Regions from separate parts of the Paenibacillus kandeliae genome, predicted to be linked through region 1. Evidence: riboswitches for the same ligand, from Rfam matches in the RefSeq annotation. Region 1 holds a riboswitch; the other holds the start of a gene.
What was found. A riboswitch is a leader RNA that binds a small molecule or an ion and turns the genes downstream of it on or off. The one in region 1 is predicted to bind FMN.

Region 1 (11,434 bases):
GTCGCTCGTCATATCGGATATGCTGAATCGCTAAATAACCACACACATGCTCCAGCTCCTGCTTCACCGTCACCTCGGTCTGATCGCCGCCGATACTATATCGCAGCAGCGCACTCAAATGACCAGTCATATGAACAATTTCCCGATGATCCGCCAACTCGGCGTGCATACTGATGGAACCAAGCGTATTGTACAGAAAATGCGGATTGATCTGACTTTGTAGAGAAGCAATACGAGCATTCTTTTCCCGAATTTCCGTTTCCACCAGTCTTGAGGTTAAGCGACCAAGCCGCGATACCATCATATTGAACGCTCGGCTCACATGCCCAATCTCATCCAGCTGCTGTACAGGCAGCGATACATTGAATTGCCCGCGCTCTACCAGCTTCATCGTTTGCTGTAATCGACTTAATGGGCGGGTAATCCGCATGGAATGGATGATCGACAGCAGCACCGACAACAACAGACCAACCCCACCCAGCAATAGAATCTGCCGATTGATCTGATTCGCATCATGCAGCAAGACCGACAATGGCACTGCCTGCAACACCGTCCAGCCCGTAATCGGTGACGTCTGATACGTCAGCAGCACCGGGCTGCCGTGATTGTCCAATGTAAAGGTTCCTTCTCCGCGATAGGCGGACACCGTATCATGCGATAGAGCAAAGGAGCCGCTGCGATATACAAATCCGCCATTCTGATCAAGCAAGGCAAAAGATGACGAGCGCGAGCTTTCCAGCTTACGAATACGCTGTACAAGTGAATCAGCAGGTACGTCGATGACCAACGTCCCTAGCACACTGCCATTGTCCAGACTGCGTAGCTGCCGAATCATCGAAAACACCTCGTACGACGAGCCATTGTCCGATACCAATTCATGCGGAGCGGCAAAATACCCTTTACCCGAAATCTCGGCTCCTTGCGGCAGCACCCGATCTACATCCGTTGCTTCACCAAAACGTCCCGGGCTGTCCGGCAGCTCCACATACGATGCCGCATGATCTGCCAGCAGCGAGACGCCAATCACATCGACTCGACCATTTACGAGGATACGACGCACGAAGCTTTCCAGCAGTTGCCGATCTGCATAGCGATCCCCAGTACCACCATTGGCAGCTCCCTTTTCCAAATAATCCAGCAAGTCCGGCGATTGATACGGCATCACCGATAGCAGCACCATCTCATTTGTGAACGCATCCAGATTAGCGCTAAATTCACGCACCACATCTGCCTGATACCGTCCCACATTATCCTGCATCGAATTGGAATAGCCAACACTACTAATCCATGACGAAATGATAAGCGGAATTGAGATGAGCGCCGTATTCATCAAAATGAGCCGATGCACCAGCCGCATATTTTTCCAGCGTGCTACAACACCTGTTATCCATAATTTCATCATCTATTCCCTCACGATCTGGTTGATCAGCGGCTCCAGCCGATTCAGCATCTGATCCACCGTCTGTCTGCCGTACCAGATCTTTTCCAGTTCGTTCACCAGTGCATCACTAACCTCACTCTGTCGGCGATGCTCTGGGAAAAATTCCACTTCCTCCGCACCCTGTACATATTCACGCCGATAAGGCAGCGATAGATACGCATCCGACTGCGCTTGTGACTTGACCGCAGGTACATGCCCTGCCTTACCCCAACCTGCTCCATGCGACGTGAGCCAGTCAGCGAACTTCACTGCCGCCTCCTGCTTGCGCGGATCAGCCGTCGCATGTGCAGGAAAAGCGAGCGTATGCCCGTCTCCCCACGAACCCGGATGATCATAAATTTGCGGAAAGGGCATCACTCCAAAATCCAACCCTTTCACTTCCTCCAACGAACCGACCGACCACACACCGAGAAACAGCAGCGCCGCATGCCCATTGGCAAATTGACTGGTCGCATTGTTAATATCCGGTGGAATCAGACGACGATCATACATGGAAGCAACCAACTCCAATGAGCGCCGCGCCGCTGGCATATTGACACCGGCAGCATGTCCGTCCGCCGTATACAGCTTGCCCCCGTCCTTCATCTGGGCGTATAGCGACCACCATAACCAGAGCGAATCAATGCGTACATTCGGTACGGCGAGTGGCGCGACATCCTTCGGCACATGACGCTGTAGCGTTTGCAGAAAATCCATAAAGCCCTGTTCGCCCGGTTGCAGCAGCACCTTACCATCCCGGTACAATCCGGCTTCTGCAAGCCATTTTTTGTTGTAATATAACACGCTAAAATGCGTATCCAGCGGCAATCCATAATGACGACCGTTTTTCATCGTTTTGGATAGCACACCTTGGTTAAAAGTAGACCAATCCACCTGCTGTGCTGCCATCCATCCGTCGATGTTGCTAATAAAACCTGCATTGATATACTGCGCATACATCGACGCGTGTAGGATCGCCACATCCGGTGCTTCCTCCGTTACAATCGAGGTGGACAGCTTCGTATAATAATCGTCTAGCTTGTTGTTTTTCATATTGACGATAATATGATCGGTATTCTGCTCGTTATATTGACGAACCAGCTCATTCATAAACGAAATATCTCCGCCGCTAAACGGCGTCCAAAAGGTGATCTGTATTGGCTCCGCCGCATCACCGATCGCTGGCTGCTGTACATCCCCGCCAATCGGCACAGCATCTCGGCGCACCGATTGCAGGAGACTAATCCCACCAGCAATCAGCGCTAGCAGCAGGAGTACAACCGCGGCGCGAATCCATTTGATTTTAGGATGATCCCGATGCAGATCGTTGACACTGTGTTCCTGTGTATTCATTTTCGGCGATTCCATCCTGCTTCACCCCTGTGATCAAACTATTGTGCACAAGCATCCATTATTAGACACATATGATCCAGCTACACAGCTGTAGCCTTGACTGTTCAATTCGCCTTTCCAAAAAGCACTCTTCTTATCCCCTACCATATACGAATCATAGCCGCAAAGTATAGACATCCAAACGCGTTGACGCCCGTTCTTTGCAAATGTCCAAGAGATTGTCCATCGTTCCAAAATTATGTCCTGTTTCCGCCCTCTCCGCTGCTGTACAGTCTACATGTAAGCGTTTTACAAAATCGCGAAGGGAGTCTGATCTATGCACGCATTTTATCGTAAATCATACCGACGGATAAGAAAAGGAGGTTTGCTGATGTTGCTGTGCGGATTTCTGTTAATAGGCAGTATGGGTTTGCCACAGTTGAATAGCGATGCCCATGCAGCAAGCGTGACGAATCAGTTTTACCCCGTTATTGTACAGGATGGCGCGGACCCGTGGATGTACCGGCATACCGATGGGTTTTATTATTTTACCAAAACGACGGGCAATAACGTGACCATCTGGAAATCGCCAACCATCACTGGCGTCGATGCTGGACAAAAACGCGAAATTCCAGTTACAGGTCAGGGCGTCTGGGCACCGGAAATTCATTATCTAAATGGAGCATGGTACATCTACTACGCACAGGATGATGGCGACAATGCCAATCACCGTATGTATGTGCTGCAAAACACATCTGCCGATCCGATGCAGGGCAACTGGATCAACCGGGGACAGCTAACCGATTCCACCAATCGCTGGGCAATCGACGGCACTGTCTTTCAAGTGGGTAGTCAGCTGTACACAATCTGGTCCGGCTGGGAGGGCAGTGACAATGTTAGCCAACGACTGTATATCGCCAAGCTGAGCAATCCGTGGACAATCAGCTCCCAGCGTGTAGAAATCAGTCATCCGCAATACGCATGGGAAACGAATCATCAGCCGACCGTCAACGAGGGTCCACAAGTGGTTATTCGCGGCAATACGATCAATCTGCTCTACTCCGCTAGCGGCAGTTGGACCAATGACTATTCACTCGGTCTGATCACTGCCAACACTACCGCCGATCTGCTCAATACCGCTTCGTGGAGCAAACGCAATCAGCCGGTCTTCTCTTCTGGCAATGGAATCTTTGGTCCGGGTCATGCTTCATTTACGACTTCGCCAGATGGCAAGGAAAGCTGGATCATTTACCATTCTGCTAAATATGACGGAGCGGGCTGGAATCGCGAAGTACGGGCGCAGCCTTTTCAATGGCTAGCCGATGGAACGCCATCCTTTGGCAAGCCGGTCGCCCCTAATCAACCGATCGCTTTACCGAGCGGCGAACCACAGCGCACACGGTATGAAGGCGAAAGTGCTACCTTTGGCGGCGGTGCGTATGCTTCAGCCAGCCCTACTGGCTCTGGCGGCTCCAAAGCTGGACATATTGACCTTGCGGACAGCTACGCACAGTACACGATTACAGTACCAACCAGTGGCACATATCTGCTCTCTGCACGCACAGCTAACGGTACAAGTGGGCTGGACTGGTCAACCCTGCGTTTGTCCGTGGATGGCGGTGCGGCAACGGACTTCTTCATTACGAATAAAGGTTGGGAAAACTGGGGATTATCCACGCAGCTGTTACAGTTGAGTGCGGGGAATCATACCGTTCGGTTTAGCAAAGGGAATGGATATGGGGAAATTGATTTTTTTGATGTGAGTCGATTTTAATTTTTGGGGTGAGTTTTAATTCCTGCGAGGGGGCTTTTTTGACTATTGCTTTGAAGCTTAGACCACTGCGGAAAGGAATAAGGGAACGGACTCCGGTGGAGCCGCGGGAATCTTTGGAATTGGAAGGAATGCAGATTCCCGCCCCTCCAAAGTCGTCCTTTTCCCTTATTTCCTTTCCTCCGTTCCGTGCTTGCAATTTAATATGGAGGTTGGAGCGGCACGGAATTAAAATCGTTGGGTTGGGGTAGCAGGGGTGGGTCGAGATCTTGAGGTCTTGACCTATTCTAGATATACTTCCCCTGTAACAACAATCTATTCCTACTAATCATCAAAAAGCCAAATTTCGTTAGCCTAAAGTATTGAAACTAAAATTTAACTCTTAGGGGTTACAGTGTATCATTACTAAGCTTTAATCTATTAAGTTCAAGATCTTAAATGTATGTGAATATAGTAAAAAAGCTGCACGAACCCGGTTGGGGGTGTGCAGCTTTTTGTGTGGAAAGGATGGTTATGGTTATGGGATTGCTTTATGATGTTGCGGGAACGGGGTCTTTGGCTTGGGTTGGTTGTTGTTGTTTGGAGATGGCGAATAGGACGCCCCAGATTAGGATGAAGCCTAGCAGTTGGGACCATGTGACGACTTGGTGGTAGACGATCCAGTTGATGAGGACGCCGACCATTGGGAAGCTGAGTTCTGCCAAAGTTGCTACGGATGCTTTGGTTGTAGACAGACCTTTGTAATACATGAGCAGGCTGAGCAGTCCCGGTAATAGGGCTTGACCGACCAAGTTTACAATCACGAGCAGGACGGGAATCGCACCTGCGGGCAGGCTCCAAGCTGCATTTTCGTTCAGGGTCAGGACCAGCAGCAATGGAATTGCTAAGATGAAGCGCAGCGATGTGACGGTTTCGTATTTCATTTTGCCGACCATGAGACGACCCATCACAGTAGAGCCGCCCCATAATGCAGCAGCGCCGAGTGCGAGCAGGGAACCAACTTGTGCAAAATCATTGAAATGACCGATTGGAATGGCAAAGCCAAATGTCAGCAGGTACGTACCGCCCAGTGCCAGAATGAATAGCCAGCCGAAGCCGCGTGGCAATGTTTCTTTGAGCAGTAGACGCGCCAGAATGATAGCGAATAATGGTTGCAGCTTTTGCAATAATAAGACGGCGTTCAGATCACCATGCGATAAGCCCATTGTGAACAGGACAGTGGCAATCGCCGAGCCACCCCATGACAGGAACAGCAGAGCGCCGACATGCTGCCATTTTAGACCGCGCAGCTCGTGACGGTTAATCCACAAAATCGGAGCGGCGGCGAGGAATGCTACCAGATGCTCCAACAGAACGATCTGAGTAGATGTGAATGACTCCAGCAAAATAATGCGGAACAGCGGATCGACACCCCATAGTGCTGCCCCGATAAAGACGAGCCAGAAGCCGCTTTTGACATGACGCTGCTTCGTTTCAGTAGCCGATTGAAACCGATAGTTGACATTTTCCATGATTCAAACTCCTTAGTATGATTAGAATTTGAATAGGCGATCTAATACGGAAAGCCCCTGAGCATCGGGAACCGACATTCAGGGGCTGATCAAATAAACATGTGGATATGGTATGCCCATGCAACGCATCGACAAACACACCCGTACAGGTTTATGTGTTGATCTTCTCCCATCCGGACTTTACCGTCGGCTCTGGAATTGCACCAGATCAGTCAACTGCTCCAAATGGAACAGTGAGTCGCGGGCTGCTGTCGACATCGTCAACATTTACCGCCGGTTAGGAATTTCACCTTACCCCGAAGATCTCTATTCGATTGTTCATTACGATAGCTAGTGAATATCATCATGATTCTATTTCATTAACCATGAAAGATGTTTTTGAAAGTTTCGCAAGCTAACCTTTGAATAAATCTCATTATAAAGATACTTTTAGTAACTTGCAATAGCTTTGTACATAAAAATGATAGCATTTTATTTAATTCTGATCGTTTAACTCGGTTTTATCTATATGTATAGCGTATCGTATTTCTTTATCCATTTCAAGACAGGATGATAAATCACCCCGTTTTGCGTTTCCCTTTATCATAGAAGCATCATTTCACCCCAAGAATGAAATTGAGCAGGAATGTCTTCTGCTTGCTAAACATCCCTTTTTATTTCCTCTTCCATTGTTATTAACGTGGTATTAGTGGTATGTATAACGTGCGTGTTTACGAAAATCTGGTATACAATATAGTTCCAATTTAACATTTTACATATACATGCGTTGTTAGCTTGGTGTCTGGGTATAAGATAGCGTGGGCTTTTACAGGCTTCACACCAATTACATATATTTGAAAGGGGAACAACACATTGGATTTTAACAAACCAAATCCGGACTTCACACCCGGACAAAATCCGAACTATCCTCCAGATTCCAACTATCCACCGGGCGGCTACAATCCGCGTGCTGGTGTACTGAGTGTCAAGGATTGGATGATCACCTTGCTACTGCTGGCGATTCCGATCGTCAACCTCGTTATGCTGTTCGTATGGGCATTCGGCAGCAGCACACCGCTCTCCAAATCGAACTATGCCAAAGCAGCATTGCTGTGGGCAGCGATCTGGATCGTGCTGTACATCATTTTCTTCGCGATTTTTGGCGCAGCATTCTTTGCATCGATGAGCAATATGCAGCGCGGCGGGTATTGATTTTGTAGCAACACTGTAGCAACAAGATTCGACAGAAGCAAGTATACCAAGCTTACCGGCAGGAGAGTTGGAATGAACTGGAATGTCGGTAACATGTTAGACAGACTACCCTTGACTATATTCATCACAAAAAGAAGTGCGTCTCTGCGGCGCACTTCTTTTTTGATCATTTTATTTGGTTATAGGATCCCTTTCTCAATAACGATCCAGTACAAGCTGTGTTTTCAGGGAATCCTGCGGCAACAACCAGCCCTTCGCTTGCAAATCATTCAGCAATTGCTGACGATTAACGCTAGCTTCGCTATACGAATCTGCTTTGAACGAAATTTCGGTTACTGGCTCCGTACCTGTACCGCTGGCATTGCGTACGGGCCATACTTCCACATCAATATCTACACCGTTCCAGCTGCCTTCATATTTGCTGGCAATAACCGGGCCGTAGGCGCGAGAGTTTTTCAGCTGATCCTTGCCCCAATTGGAGGATTTCCAATTTTGTAATTTACCGGGCAGCTTATCCAGCACCAGTTCCAGCGCTTTGCTCTGCGAAGGCAATACAGCGCCCGTATCGGTTGTTTTGCTGTCTTTGTCGTTGGACAGACTCAGTGTTTGTTTACCGTAGCCCCAATCTACTTCTGCCTCATAATTGGTATCATTGGCGTCAAAGCCTTCTTTGTTTGCTTGAGTCAAGGCAGCGTCAATATCGCCGTTGGTGATAGCATAGCGCTTTTTGTAGGTGATTTCGTATTTGGATTTGTCTTCTTTTTTGCGCAAACGAACATTCCAACCTTCGCCGTTCAGTTTCTGATCATTGGTATCAAAATACTCGACCGCGATCTTTTGTGGCTTGGACGGCAGGGCAAATGCGCTAGTCAATGCAGCTGTCGGTGTGTAATCCCCATTCAGTACATCCTGATCGAGTACAAACTTCACTTCATACGTTGGTGTCAGATTGGCAGCAGCATACGTATGCTCTGGCTGCACCATGATAAACGCTCCTGCCAGCATCGTTCCACTCATCCATACTGCCACTGCTTTTTTCCAGCTTCCCGTTCCTAGGTTCATCTGTTCAATCTCCCCTTATTGGTTGAAATGGTATTGCTGTTGACCTGTTTAGTGTATAAAACGGGCATTAGCGGGGAATCAACCTTTCTATGGCAGACGGTCAATTTTATACAGAATCTCTATATGGCGATCATGAATTATTCGATGAAGAACCATGAATGCACAAAAAAACACCCGCTTGCCATCAAGGCATAACGGATGCTGCTCATATATTATATTTACATTCGCCGAACATTGTCTCATTACTCACTAAAACTCCAACTGATCCGCTGGCGATAGCGAATGCACCTGCTCAAATCCCTGTTGTCGCAAATATAATGCCAGCCGATCCGTTAGGTGCTGCGGCGCATGAACCAGTACAGTCGGCGGAGCATGTAGATCATGCAGCATTTGCTCCACATCTGGCAACCCCTGATGCACCTTGTAGCCGATTCGCTCCATCTGGACATTACTTGAACCTAAATGCGCCTCGTTTAGCAGCTTTTGCCCATATGATCCTTTTGCCAGATGCCCGGTAAAAATAACCTTGTTCCGTCCATCTCTACACAGCCGCTCATAATGCTGACGCGCGATAGGTGATTGCAGCATGCCATCTGGGGTGAAAATGATTTTGCCCTGATCGCTATACTCTGCATACAACATATCTGCGGATGGTTCATCGTACATGAGCATAAGATGCCGACTATGTAGCATCTGCTGCACACGCTGTACCGCTCCATCATGTAGCCAGTCATAATTATATTGTAGCTGCTTCAATCCTTGTAGTAGCGTTGCTTCCACCAGCAATGCTACATGTGGATATTGCTCATATACCCACAGCATCAGCTCTTGTCCACGACCATAGAGAGGAACAGGCAACAATACCGAACCGCCTTGATTCAGCGTTGCATCGATATGGGATTTCAAAAGATGCAGCTTCTCACTCTGACGCTCGGGATCATCGCCATACGCCGCATCCATAATCGCCAAATCTAGATCAGGCATCAGATAACTATCCTTAGACTGTATCGCCGGCTTGGACTGTATGGCTAACGTAGATACAGAGCTGATCGCTACAGGGGATGGATATGGTACACACATCGGGCGATCTGCACGGAGTAGCTGTGACTCTGCTGTATAATCGCCGGAAAAGAATATATATTTCCCCTTCCACCCAATCGTCAGCCAGATCGAACCGGGCAAATGACCAGAACGCCCCCAGCACACCTGCATTCCCGGCATCAATTCTCCCCACTGTCCGGGCTCCATCGTATCCTCTATATAACGATACCGAATCGCTTGCTCATCCTCGTCGTCATATGGTCGCTGCACATGTCGCTGATCGGTATACTGTTTCCATGCTTGAAAATAAGACGGCAACTGCTGCACCGTCGCGCGCGTCGTCCATACGTCGCCGGTATACCCATGTCGATACAGAATCGGCAATGCGATACAGTGATCCTCATGAGCATGTGATAGAAATACCGTCTGTAATCCAGCGATCATTTGCTCCATATTATCCACTAGCGGATAATGTCCGCCGTCTTCTTTTTTCACACCGTAATCGAGTAAGATATGCTCCTGCCCCGCAGTGAGCAGATAGCTGGATCGACCGTGTTCTCCCGCACCGCCCAGTATCGTTAGCTGCATACCAGCGTCAAGGCTGTTTGCCACCAGCGACAGGCAGTGCATTCAAGATTAAGAGCAGGATCGTCGTGATGCCAACCGACACAACAGCCATTGCCATCCCCATCGACACCGCTCCCTGTTCAAATTGGGCAAAAATATACGTGGCGGACGTCTGCATCGACGGCGGGAGAATAAGCAAAGACGCGACCAGCTCACGATTGGAAATAGTAAATGTCATCATCCACCCAGCGATAATACCCGGTACGAGTAGTGGCAGCAGGATACGACGGAATACATACATCGGACGACCACCGGACATCGCTCCGGCTTGCAGCAGAATCGAATCAATCTGTCCATAATTCGCTTTGACATACTGCACTGTATACGGTAAAAACAAAATCACATACGTCAGCACGACCATCCCGTATGTATTGTACAGCGGAATCGGCATCCATGATGAGTTCCAAAATAGAATCAAACCGACCACAATCACAATGCCGGGAACCGTATTCGGCATCAGGCTGAACAGATCGATCCACTTTTGTGAGATACGGCGGCTACGATCCACCTTGAGTGCAAGGAATGTACCGATCACCACTGCAATCGTAGACGCTGCCAGCGATAGCGTAAAGCTGTTGACCAGCGCCTGCAAGCTATCCGAACCCGGCTGTAGCAGCTCTGCATAATGCGACAATGTCCAGTTGCCTGCTGCGATGCCGACACCGCGTAGCTTTAGTAGCGAGGCAGTGATTACCGAGAAATATGGAATCCCAATCGACAGCACGAGCAGCATGATAATATACATCCAGCTTATTATACCTTTCCAGCCGCTCAGACGATAACCGCTGCGGCGACTGCCTTTGCCTCCGGTCAACCGATACGAATACCGACTGCTGAGCAGGCTCTGGATATACCACATGACCAGACATGCACTCAGCAGCAGCGATGCCAGCGCCGTTGCTTTGCCAAAATCAATGGGCCAGCTAGATATGTAGGTATGAATTTCGGAGGTCATCACATAATACCCAATCCGTCGTCCGAATGTAGCAGGCGTACCGAACTCAGCAATCGTTTTGACAAAGATCAACAGTGCCCCCATCACATAGCTGGATACCAGCAGCGGCAAAATAATCCGGCGAAACCGATACCCCGGTGAACCACCATGAATGGCAGCCGCTTCCTCTGTACTACCGCTAATTTGTAGCAGCGTATTACGCAGAATCAAATATAAAAAGGGAAACAGATGCAGACTCATAATCAGCACCATTCCACCCAGACTGAAAAAGGCAGGCGTCCATGCACCCGAATTCGGCAACAGCTGCTCCATATAGCCATTTTTCTGCATAAACAGCATCCAGCCCATTGAGCCGATATACGGCGGTGTCATAAATGGAATCAGCAGCACCACATCCAGCCAGCGCATCCGTCCCAGTGCAGAGCGCGCCATAATCCATGCTAACGGCAATGCCAACAACGTCGTTAATACAATAACCAGCACACCTAGCCATAGCGAGTTGAACATCACCGTGCCCAGACTGC
Region 2 (11,434 bases), 1.8 Mb from region 1:
CCGTGATGTACAACAACAGTTGCGTCATATCGTACAAGACCTGCAAACCCACGAGCAGACCCATTCCTTTTTTTCAACAACCTAGTCATACTGCAAGCTGTGGAAAAAGGAGGAGCGCCTAATGTGGTTTACCTGTGCGCTGGGTGCGGCTTTCTTTTTCGGGCTGCGCAGCATATTGTATCAATGGTCGTCGCAGCGCCAAATTGATCGTCATTTGCTTTTTGCGATGGTGTACATAGGCAGTACGATCTTGATGATTGGCGTGGATATATGGATGCAGCCGGGTTGGAATCAAGCGGCATTGTTAGGTATCGTGATGGGAATATTCTCTTGTACCGCGAATACCTGTCTGTACAAAGGCTATGCGGTAGGCAGAGCTTCGGTGATCGGCTTTTTCTCAGGCTTAACGCCCGTACTCGTCACGGTGGCAGCGGCATGGCTATGGCAGGAGAAGCTTGCATGGATGCAATGGGTTGGATTGCTTATCGTAGTAGGGTCGCTGTTCATTGTGAGATATACGAAGGAGCTGCAACAGGGGCAGTATACGGGCTGGCAGTGGGGATTGCTAGCGATTGTATGGTACAGCCTCACCGATCTGACCTCCAAGCAGGCGCTATTCATGGGCGCTTCGATTATCCCAACGCTGACAATAATGTTCATGACTAGTAGCGTATTATTTACCCTATCCTATCTACATGGCAAATGGAGACAGAGGGAAAGGCATCCAGCTTCTGCTTCAACCGACGACTTCACAACACGTACCAAGCAGCCGAAAACCAACAGTTGGACGTTTTCCAGCATGCTACGATTGGGCGTGCTTATCGCTCTAATCAATGTAACCGCCATGATGCTGAAGCTGGCAGCCTTTGACGGTGGAATTACTGGCGTTGCTTCGGCGATTATGGCACTCAGCGTAGTAGTCGTGCTGATATACGCACGTTTCTATCTCAAAGAATCATGGCGCCCGCTGGAAGTGTACGGTGTATTACTGGCACTGCTAGGTGTGGTGATTATGAAGGTGTTTTGATTATGTAAATATTATGTACATGTACGACAATGATAGGGTTAATGTGGACAAAAATAGGGTAATGATTAGGCTTGCTTCACAGAAACCACCCTATTTTTGTCATAGTTAAGCAAGGGCATGGGAATATTCCCTTGTTTACGCTCTATTTTCTTCCTATATCGGTACAAATCAGAGTCAATGAACAAGAGGAATTGTCCCTAAAGGTAAAGCAGGGGACCACTCAACGGATTCATGTCAAATCACTAGGCAGAATATCGCACCCTATCATATATGACCCTATTTTTGTCCATCTAAAAAAACCACCTACTTATTATCCAAACCGTTCACCTATTCATCCAGCCTGCTCATACATCCATACGGAAAAGCCAGCACCTCTAACGGTCGCTGGCTTTTTATGATTCCCTATCAAACGGTAAACCGATATCTCTTGGTAGGCAAGAATGGATATACAGGTATGGATAGGGGGAGTCTATTCACAGTCATACTATACAATATCCATATCTGCATGTTGCTCGCAATACAGCTCAAATGTATAGTCCTTAAAGTACTTTTTCTGAATATACTGGATAAAATAACTGCCACTTTCGCTAAATGGATCGGTGACCTCATCATCTACAATATCAATGCCCAGCGTACGCACACTGTACTTCAGCCCTTCCAGCTCATGCTGAATCTGTGCAGCGGATAGATTCGCAATATGATCGCGAACCTGCTGCGATAGCTGCTGAATATACGATTCTAGCAGATCACTTTCGATTTGCTTGGCTTGCTGGGTAGCGATCTGCTCGTCTTCCAGACCAGAGCGCTTTTTGCGATAATCGGTTTTGAGCGCAGACATTGTATACGCGGGAATATCTTTGATTCGACCGCGTTTGGCATCGGCACGCACAACATCCAGATTTTCAGCGATATAATGCTTGTCGTATTGCGATAGCACCTGATCAATCGCCTTTGCTTGCAGACCAAATTCCTCCTTGAGCTGCTGACGCAACCGGGAAGACGTATGATGGCGCGTGCTGGCAGGCTTATCAGGATCGGACAGTACACTTGATTTGGCATCGGCGGACTTGCTGCTAAGCAGAAACTTGATCTCTGTAATTTTGCGTCCCGTCTTCATTTCCTCAAATGAAAAGGAGATGTCGGTATGCTTGTTGATCTCCTGCTGCGCCTTGACCAGTACACGTTTTTTGAAATCGGCATACACGGGATATTGATCCTCGATGCCGAGCAGTTCTTTGAGCCGCTGGACGGTAAATGTCCGGCTACCAATGCGCTCATATTGCTTGAGCAATTCGTAGATACGCATCGCATAGGCACTTTTTAGCTTAATAATATCGATCAACCGATACGTGGTGAACTTTTCCTTCAATTGCAGCAGATACGGTCGCAGCTTGGGCGAGAATTCCACTTCCACGACACCTTCACCCGGAAAATATTCGGCAGATGCCAGCCATGTCACCTGCAAATTATCATGCAGATAAAAGGGCTGCGACATTAGGCTATATGTATAATCCTTGATTTGCTGATGGATGTTTTTGTTCTTCACACCGATCATCTTGGCAAATTCAGATATTTTGAACCGATATGGCTTGAATTCATCATCATGCGGAGAAATGGTACTAATTAGCACAATGACAATCCGCATTTCAACGACCCCTAATTTCAATGGTGTCTCGATCAAGTTGTTTGCTTTCGTAACGAGGTTGTTGCCGCGCATATCAATTCCTCCACAACAGATAATACAGCCCATTATATAGTATAAATGAGTAGAAACATAGAGTGAAGACAACAACAATCGCTTTGTGATGTTTTACTCCTGTTTTACATTTCTTGTTTTTACTGTTTTAAAATATTTACTTGTTTTAGATCAGCATAAAGTCAATCTGATCAAGGCTTTTTCGTTGTTTGCATGGACGAATTTAGGGCAAAGTATGACATTTTTAGGGTGAGGCATGGTCGTTTTTAGGATATAGTGTGGACGAAATTAGGTTGTATACATGGACAGAAATAGGATATAGATGGACATATGTAGGGCGAAAGAGGACACTTTAAGGGTCACTATGGACAAAAATAGGGCATAGCCGTTGATCCTGTACAACATGCCCTATTTTTGTCATTGTTTATGGCATAGGATCAGAATAAGCCTTTGAAATCGAGAAAAGGGGAGTAGTGTATCCAGCATACGCCCTATATTTGTCCATATAACATGAAGTAAAGAATAGATAACATCCTCAATGTCTCAAAGCAGCAAGTATCAAAACAGCAATCGACAGCGGTTGATCATAGCCGATGCTGCTGTTGTGTGCTTTGACTTCCATACTTCAGCTTTCAGGCACCGACGCATCTTCATTCTCGTCGATCCGTATCACGATATTCCCCAGCTGCTCGCTGCGCTCCATTCGTTCGAAGGCAGCACCAATCTTGTGTAGCGGATAGACGCTATCAATGATCGGATGAATGTGATGCTGCTCCATCAGCGCAATCATAGCGGCAAATTCTTCATGACTTCCCATCGAGGTTCCCATAATATTCACCTGTGGGAAAAATAGCGAACGTATCGGAATCGTAAGCTGATCCCAGAGCTCGCACCGAAGACAACAATATTGCCATTGGGCTTGATCACGTCAAAATATTGCAGGAACGTCGCTTGCCCGATGCTATCGAGAATAAGATCGATGGAATCATTGCCGATCTGTTTTGCCCAGTCTGCATGACTATCCAGTACTTGGGTGATCGGCAATTGTCGCGCTTTTTGGCGTTTGCTTTCATTTCTAGATGTGACCGTAACCTGTGCTCCGATTGCAGATGCCATCAGTGCGGCAAAGGTAGCCACTCCACCACCAATGCCCGGAATCAGAACATGCTGCTCTGGCATGAGCTGCCCTTTCGTGAACAATGCCCGATAAGCCGTAAGCGCGGCGAGCGACAATCCACCCGCTTCTTCCCATGACAGATACGTCGGCTTGCGAACGACATTTTCTTGAGGCACAATGACAAATTCGGCAAATGTACCCGAAGTGGGACCGCCGAGTATATCGGGAACCGAAGGAACCTGATCCGCCTTTTCCCAACCTAGACACGGATTGATGATAACTTCCGTACCGACCGTTAGATTCACCACGCCTTCGCCGATGGCTTCGATCACGCCTGCACCATCTGAACCGAGGATGAGCGGGTCATCGTGAAGGGTTCGGTCATTCATCAGAAATAAATCGCGATGATTCAGTCCAGCTGCTTTTAGTCGGATTTTCACCTCACCAGCCTTGGGAAACTGCTCCGGTTGTTTTGTATCGTGCAGATGCTGTACACCTGCTCCACCTGCATGTAGGATTGCTCTCATGTTCAACCTCCTGATAGGATAATGTTAGATTTCAAAGTATAAAAGAGAAATATGGATTGCAAAAGTATGCACATTAAGGTTATAGACTAACCTTTTTGTCAGTAATAGGAGGATCATGATGGACTTTGATGTGAAATTTGGCAATTGCCCCATTTACTATACGATCTCGAAAATCGAGGGCAAATGGAAATGGGTGATTTTGTACAAGCTATATAAATCGAAAGTCATCCGGTACAACCGATTATGGGATGAATTGAAGCCGATTGCCCATCGGACACTTAGCAGACAACTTAAAGAACTGGAAGCAGATGGATTGGTGCATCGAGAGCAATATAATGAGATTCCGCCCCGTGTCGAATATTCATTAACACCGGTTGGTGAGACGCTTGCGCCCATTCTGGAGTTGATGTCGGAATGGGGAGCACAGCAATTATGCAATGAGCAATTCCAACAAGATGTATAAGATTTCTTGATTTTCGTGTACGCAGGTGATATGATTTCACCATCACACTGCATGGAAGACGGCAGTCTGTGGTTCGCAAGTGAATGAATCAATTGAATAACGTTTATCCTCGGGGCGGGGCGAAATTCCCCACCGGCGGTGTTGAGATACAGGGTTGCTATGTGCAGTCTGTAAGCTCTAAGTCCGTGACCCGGCAGGCATCTTATGGTGTTTGGCGGTGGATCTGGTGAGAATCCAGAGCCGACAGTATAGTCTGGATGGGAGAGGAACAGGACAGGTCTGATAATATTGCAGGCGCTGTCTGTATGGAGAGTCATGCGTATTTGGAGAAGCATGATGACAGGAATGCCGACTGGAAGTGGCTTATTTTGCCGCATCCTTTATAGAATGGCATCTTTGTATATTATGTAGATCTCTTTGCTATGCAGGCTTATGCCAAACGATCTATCAGCAACTGCTAAATGAATGGGTATGCTCCATTCTTAGGCGGCTCGTTTGCGCATAATGGATACCCATATTTCTGTCTATTTATGATGCCCCGTAGTACCGGAACGATGCCGGTCTGCGGGGCTTTTCGCATTTTTTTGGATTGTTCATGTGGTATATTTTTGTTACTATGTTATAAATGGTAACTGAATAATACTCATGATCTGTTTTTTTCGCAACAGATCACATCACATTTGCACAAGATGAAGGAGCCCTGAGGATGAATCTGTTAAACGATGAATTTTATATGTCACTTGCACTGGATATGGCGGAACGCGCGCAGGGGCAAACGGAGATTAATCCAGTTGTCGGCTGTGTCGTTGTGAAAGACGGTCGTATCGTCGGCATGGGTGCGCACTTGAAGCGCGGCACCGGACATGCGGAAGTGCATGCACTCAATATGGCAGGAGCAGAAGCGGAAGGCGCAACAGCGTATGTCACGCTTGAGCCATGCAGTCATTATGGCAAAACGCCGCCTTGCAGCGACCGACTGATCAAGGAAAAGGTCAAGCGTGTTGTCGTTGCAGCGGTTGATCCTAATCCACAGGTCGCTGGCTCAGGAATTGAACGTTTGCGCAGTCATGGTATTGAGGTAGTGACAGGTGTTCTTGCCAAACGTTCGGAGCGTCTGAACGAAACATTTAACAAGTATATTACGACCCAATTGCCATTCGTCACACTCAAGACGGCAAGTACGCTGGATGGTCGACTGGCGTCCCGTACTGGTGACAGCAAATGGATCTCCAATGCTGCTGCTCGCGAACGTGTACATGGAATGCGTCATCGCCATCAGGGGATTATGGTGGGCATCGGCACAGTATTGGCGGATGATCCCGAATTGACGACTCGTACAGAGGTGCCGGGCTTGAATCCAGTGCGGATCGTTATCGACTCCACGCTGCGTATTCCTGATAACGCGCGTCTGTTGGATACAAGTGTAGCGCCAACGATTGTTGTAACGACAGCTAGTGCGAGTGCCGAGCGTATCTCACAGCTGGAAGAAAAGGGAGTACGCGTGATCATCAGCGGCGAAGGTCCCCATGTCGATCTGAAGCAGGCTATGAAACTGTTGGGCGAATGGGAGATTTCGTCGATTTTGCTGGAAGGTGGCGGGCAGTTGAACGGCGCGATGCTGGAAGCCGGATTGGTTGACCGGATTACACTATTCTTCGCACCGAAGCTGATCGGTGGGAATCTATCCACCTTTACCTTTGACGGCTTTGAAACGATGAATCAGGCAGTCACGCTAGAGGAGCTGGAAGTGGAAACGCTGGATGACAATGTGTGCATCAGCGGTCTGGCTCGTTATCATCATCAGTAAGATTCCAATGTAATGTTTGGTTTATGTATAAGTAGAGGATGATATCGATCCTGCTCATTTATCCTGATTGAAGGAAGGTGACAATACATGTTCACCGGATTGATCGAAGAAATCGGTATATTGAAAAAAATTGACCGACGCGGCGAAGCGATGGTGCTTGGTATTCAGGCATCGCATATCATGCCCGGTCTGATGATCGGCGATAGTGTCGCCTGCAACGGTGTGTGTCTGACAGTGACCACGATTGCTGGCTCCTTATTTACGGTCGATGTTATGCCGGAGACATACCGCTTGTCTAGCTTGAAGGATGCGCGTACTGGCAGCCCTATCAATTTGGAACGTGCGATGGCAGCGAATGGTCGCTTTGGCGGGCATATTGTGCAGGGACATGTCGATGGTACAGCGAGCATTGAACAGATTGAGCATAATCAGAATGCGGTTATTTTCCGTATCAAGCCGCAGCAATCTGATCTGTTCCGCTATATTATTCCGAAAGGCTCGATTACTGTCGATGGCATCAGCTTGACGGTCGTGAGTGTGGAGAGCGGCAGCTTTACCATTTCTATCATTCCGCATACGCTCAAGGAAACCGTGCTCGGTCATCGGAAGCCGGGCGATACCGTCAATATTGAATGTGACGTGCTGGGCAAATATGTGGAGCATATGCTGCGGTATCGCGAAGCGACACCGAATGATGCAGCAGGTGGCACAGGTGGCGGTTTGACCGCCGACTTTTTACAGCAAAACGGCTATTGGTAAATGAAGATACAAATATATGAAAATACCCAACAATCAAGATACAGCTAGAGGAGGCGGAGAAGATGTCCCAAGAGCTTTCCGGCCTTCACCGGATTGAGGACGCAATACAGGATTTGCAGCAGGGGAAAGTCGTTATTGTTGTGGATGATGAAGATCGCGAGAACGAAGGCGATTTTATTGCATTGGCAGAACGTGCGACACCAGCAGTGATTAACTTTATGGTTACGGAAGGGCGCGGATTGGTCTGCATGCCGATTACAGCAGAGCGTGCGGAACAATTGCAATTGCAGCCGATGGTTGCACAGAATACTGATTATCATGGCACGGCATTTACGGTGTCGGTGGATCACATCGGTACAACGACGGGCATTTCTGCGCATGAGCGCTCTATGACTGCCATTGGTATTACCGATCCCGAAGCTGGGCCGGAGCAATTCCGTCGCCCGGGGCATATGTTCCCGCTCATTGCCAATGCAGGCGGGGTGTTATCGCGTCCCGGTCATACCGAGGCGGCGGTCGATCTGGCACGTCTGAGCGGTGCATATCCAGCAGGCGTGATCTGCGAGATCATGAATGAAGACGGTACAATGGCGCGATTGGATCAGCTGAAGCAGATTGCCCTCAAGCATGATTTGAAGTTAATCAGTATTCAGGAGCTAATCCGGTATATGCAGGATCATCCAGAAGCATGGCAAGATAACGCCTAACGATCCTTTATTCCATTCTTATACAAATCCAATACAAAGCGAGGAAATCATTCATGGCAAATATTTTTGAAGGTCACTTAGTCTCTCAGGGTCTGAAATTCGGTATTGTTGTTGGACGTTTTAACGAATTCATTACGAACAAGCTGCTGAGCGGTGCACTGGATGCGCTGCAACGCCACGGTACGGCGCAGGAAGATATTGATGTGGCTTGGGTACCAGGCGCATTCGAGATTCCATTAATCGCTCAGAAAATGGCTCAATCCGGCAAATACGATGCTGTCATCACCTTGGGTACGGTGATCCGTGGATCAACGACGCATTACGACTACGTGTGCAACGAGGTTGCCAAAGGCGTCTCTGCTATCAATTTGAAAACCGGTGTACCGGTCATCTTCGGTCTGGTTACTACAGAGAATATTGAGCAAGCGATTGAACGCGCAGGCACCAAAGCTGGCAACAAAGGCTGGGATTCTGCCAATGCTGCTATTGAGATGGCGAATCTGTCGCGTCAATTCGAGGATTAATCTACACGTTACATTCATTACGCATATGCGCAAATCTTTACAAAAAGAGGCCGTCCAAAGAGGATTGGCCTTCTTTTTGCTGAATATGTATAGTCATGCCTTCACATTAAGGATAAAATAAGGTTTGTGTGATACGCTGACCTATATGCGTCATGCTGAGTTCATACGTAATCAAGGTCCAACATTGAATCAAAGGAGTGTGCCTGTGACTGTACTATACAAACTCGCCACGTTTGAAGGGCCGCTCGACTTGCTGCTTCACTTAATTGATGAATCGGAAATTGATATCCAGAATATCCCGATCAGTGAGATCACTGATCAATATCTGGATTATCTTCATAGTATGAAAGAGCTTGAACTTGAAGTGACCAGCGAATTTCTGGTCATGGCAGCCACCTTGCTGTCAATCAAGAGCAAATTGCTGCTGCCGAAGCCTCCGGTCATGGAGATCGACGATTTTGATTATTATGAGGAAGATGATCTAGATCCGCGCGCGGAGCTGGTACGCAAGCTGGAAGAATACCGCAAGTACAAAGGCATTGCCGGTCATCTGCGGGAGCGCGAGGAAGAGCGGAGCCTGATTTTTACCAAGGAACCGGAGGATATGACACCGTTTGTAGCGAGAGTGAACTACAATCCGGTCGAGGGGTTACATACGCTGGATCTGGTAGAAGCTTTTCAAAAAGCATTGCGACGGGCAACACGCCGCGAGCGCATTACTACAATTCAGCGTGACGAGATTTCCGTCAAGGATCGGATACGCGAGGTGGCAGACCGGTTTCGTAGTCTGACACAAGGGGAAAATCTGCTCTTTTCCAAACTGCTGCATGAGGAGATGATCCGTCATGAAGTGGTGGTTACCTTTCTAGCGATACTAGAAATGATGAAGATGCGGCAGATTTCGTGTTATCAGAGCCAGGTGTTTGACGATATTGTGATGGAGTGGAGAGGAGAAGTTAGCAGTAATGAAGTCCCAGAAGTTGAAAGCAGTTATTGAAGGTATGCTCTTCCTGTCGGGGGAGGAAGGGCTAAATGTACGTCAGATTGCCGAAGTAACCGAACAGAATACCGAGACTGTGCAGATCGCGATCGACGAGCTGCAAGCTGATCTGAAAAAGGCACGCCGTGGCATTCAGATTGTGCATATTGCAGGCAGCTATCAGCTGTCTACATTGCCCGCACATGCCGCATATTACAAGCGGCTGGCAGATTCGCCAAACCGTTCCTCGCTATCACAGGCGGCGCTGGAGACGCTATCTATCGTAGCCTATCGGCAGCCGATTACACGGGTTGAAATTGAGGAAATCCGCGGAGTCAAAACGGACCGTGCGATCTATACGCTGGTGAATAAGGACTTGATCCAGGAGGTCGGTCGCGCCGAAGCGATTGGACGCCCGATACTGTACGGAACGACCAAGTCGTTTTTGGATTATTTTGGACTGAGCGGTCTGCGTGAATTGCCGGATGCGTCACAGTTTGAAGATAACGAGAATTTGGAAGAGGAAACGCAACTGTTGTTCAACCGTCTGGAAGAGCAGACCTATGGCGAAGATATTTCCGAGCTGGAGGAGCTTGGCGAGGAATTGATCGAAGCAGCCGAGGAAGTGCTGGATCAAATGGAAGCACAAGCACCGCATCAAAGTGACGGGCGTTCCGAATCGGATGATGATCATCGTAAAGAGTCATAACGGATGATACGGAATCCATTGATAATACTATAAACAAGCAGGTGGACTGGAAATGATCCGGTTCACCTGCTTGTTTATTTTGATCTACTATATTCTACATGTCCCATCATAACTGTCTATCTATCATGTAATACATAGTCATTCCTATGTTTGCTGATTTCTATTCCGCTTTCTTCTGCACAGGAATATAAATATCCATCACCAGATTCTCATCTCCATAGCAGCGCTCATCATACAGTTCAAAATCAGCAGCAGCATCGTCATACATATACCCCGAAGATGGAAACCATTCGTTAAAAATATACTTGGTCGTCCCCTGAATCGCTTTGATAAATCCTCCATCCTGACGCTGCGCAGGTGGTGTAGTGAACACAGCATACGTCGCTGCTGGTAACGTAGTCGTATACAATGCCTCCGGTACATCGTCAAACTGAGCAACCTCGACACCGATCACATAGGTAAATTGCTCTGACTGCGGCGCATTCATAATACAAGCGCCGTATTCACCATGATGAACGGGCTGCACCACATCATGTAGCGTATGCCCCCAATCTTCTTGATTATAACGTTCCCAAAACGCAGGAATATCGGATAGATTTTGTCCATTAGCAGTCGTTTCCAACGCGTAGCCCGCTAGCTGAATCTCAGGCTTGGTTATAAAGGTAGGTCTCATCATCATGCCTCCATGTAGTTGATAATAGGCAAGCTTCTGCAAGTCTACTCGTTCAGGTACATAACCAGTCGCATGGATGCGATAACGCTCCGGCGACATGCCGTACACCTTGCCAAAGGCTTTGGTAAACCCTGCATGAGTCTCAAAGCCATAGTCCAGTGCAATCTCCAGCAATGGTTTCGGATGTGCCATATCTGCGGCAGCATGAGCAAGTCGCCGCCGACGGATATAATCCATCACGGATAATCCGGTTTGCATTTGAAAGATTTTGTAGAAGTGATACAGTGAGAAGCCTGCCAGACTTGCTAGTTGTTCCGCATTCAGTGGTTCTTTGAGATGATCTTCAATATAATCGATACTTTGCTGTATACAGGCAATATGATCCATACGTTATGTCCCTCCCGATCGGTATCTGTATTGTAGCAAAGGTGCAGGGGAGCGGCTTG

Region 2: it holds a riboswitch for FMN, as region 1 does, so the genes downstream of both, ribD (bifunctional diaminohydroxyphosphoribosylaminopyrimidine deaminase/5-amino-6-(5-phosphoribosylamino)uracil reductase RibD) here and ABXR35_RS03305 (DMT family transporter) in region 1, are expected to answer to the same signal.

What each region holds. Positions count from the first base shown of each region.
Region 1 covers NZ_JBFDUZ010000001.1:733,236-744,669, reverse strand. Annotated here, with positions in the region: gene ABXR35_RS03320 (cache domain-containing sensor histidine kinase) at 1-1,402, opposite strand, end outside; gene ABXR35_RS03315 (extracellular solute-binding protein) at 1,403-2,788, opposite strand; gene ABXR35_RS03310 (family 43 glycosylhydrolase) at 3,144-4,526, shown strand; gene ABXR35_RS03305 (DMT family transporter) at 5,054-6,034, opposite strand; FMN riboswitch at 6,192-6,342, opposite strand; gene ABXR35_RS03300 (hypothetical protein) at 6,887-7,225, shown strand; gene ABXR35_RS03295 (CYTH domain-containing protein) at 7,421-8,287, opposite strand; gene ABXR35_RS03290 (MBL fold metallo-hydrolase) at 8,537-9,916, opposite strand; gene ABXR35_RS03285 (ABC transporter permease) at 9,924-11,434, opposite strand, start outside.
Region 2 covers NZ_JBFDUZ010000001.1:2,521,421-2,532,854, reverse strand. Annotated here, with positions in the region: gene ABXR35_RS10810 (dihydrodipicolinate synthase family protein) at 1-85, shown strand, start outside; gene ABXR35_RS10805 (EamA family transporter) at 122-1,027, shown strand; gene ABXR35_RS10800 (replication initiation protein) at 1,512-2,744, opposite strand; partial or broken gene ABXR35_RS10795 (quinone oxidoreductase family protein) at 3,349-4,367, opposite strand; gene ABXR35_RS10790 (winged helix-turn-helix transcriptional regulator) at 4,483-4,830, shown strand; FMN riboswitch at 4,932-5,103, shown strand; gene ribD (bifunctional diaminohydroxyphosphoribosylaminopyrimidine deaminase/5-amino-6-(5-phosphoribosylamino)uracil reductase RibD) at 5,537-6,637, shown strand; gene ribE (riboflavin synthase) at 6,725-7,396, shown strand; partial or broken gene ribB (3,4-dihydroxy-2-butanone-4-phosphate synthase) at 7,459-8,073, shown strand; gene ribH (6,7-dimethyl-8-ribityllumazine synthase) at 8,157-8,627, shown strand; gene ABXR35_RS10765 (segregation and condensation protein A) at 8,833-9,624, shown strand; gene scpB (SMC-Scp complex subunit ScpB) at 9,593-10,315, shown strand; gene ABXR35_RS10755 (AraC family transcriptional regulator) at 10,476-11,375, opposite strand.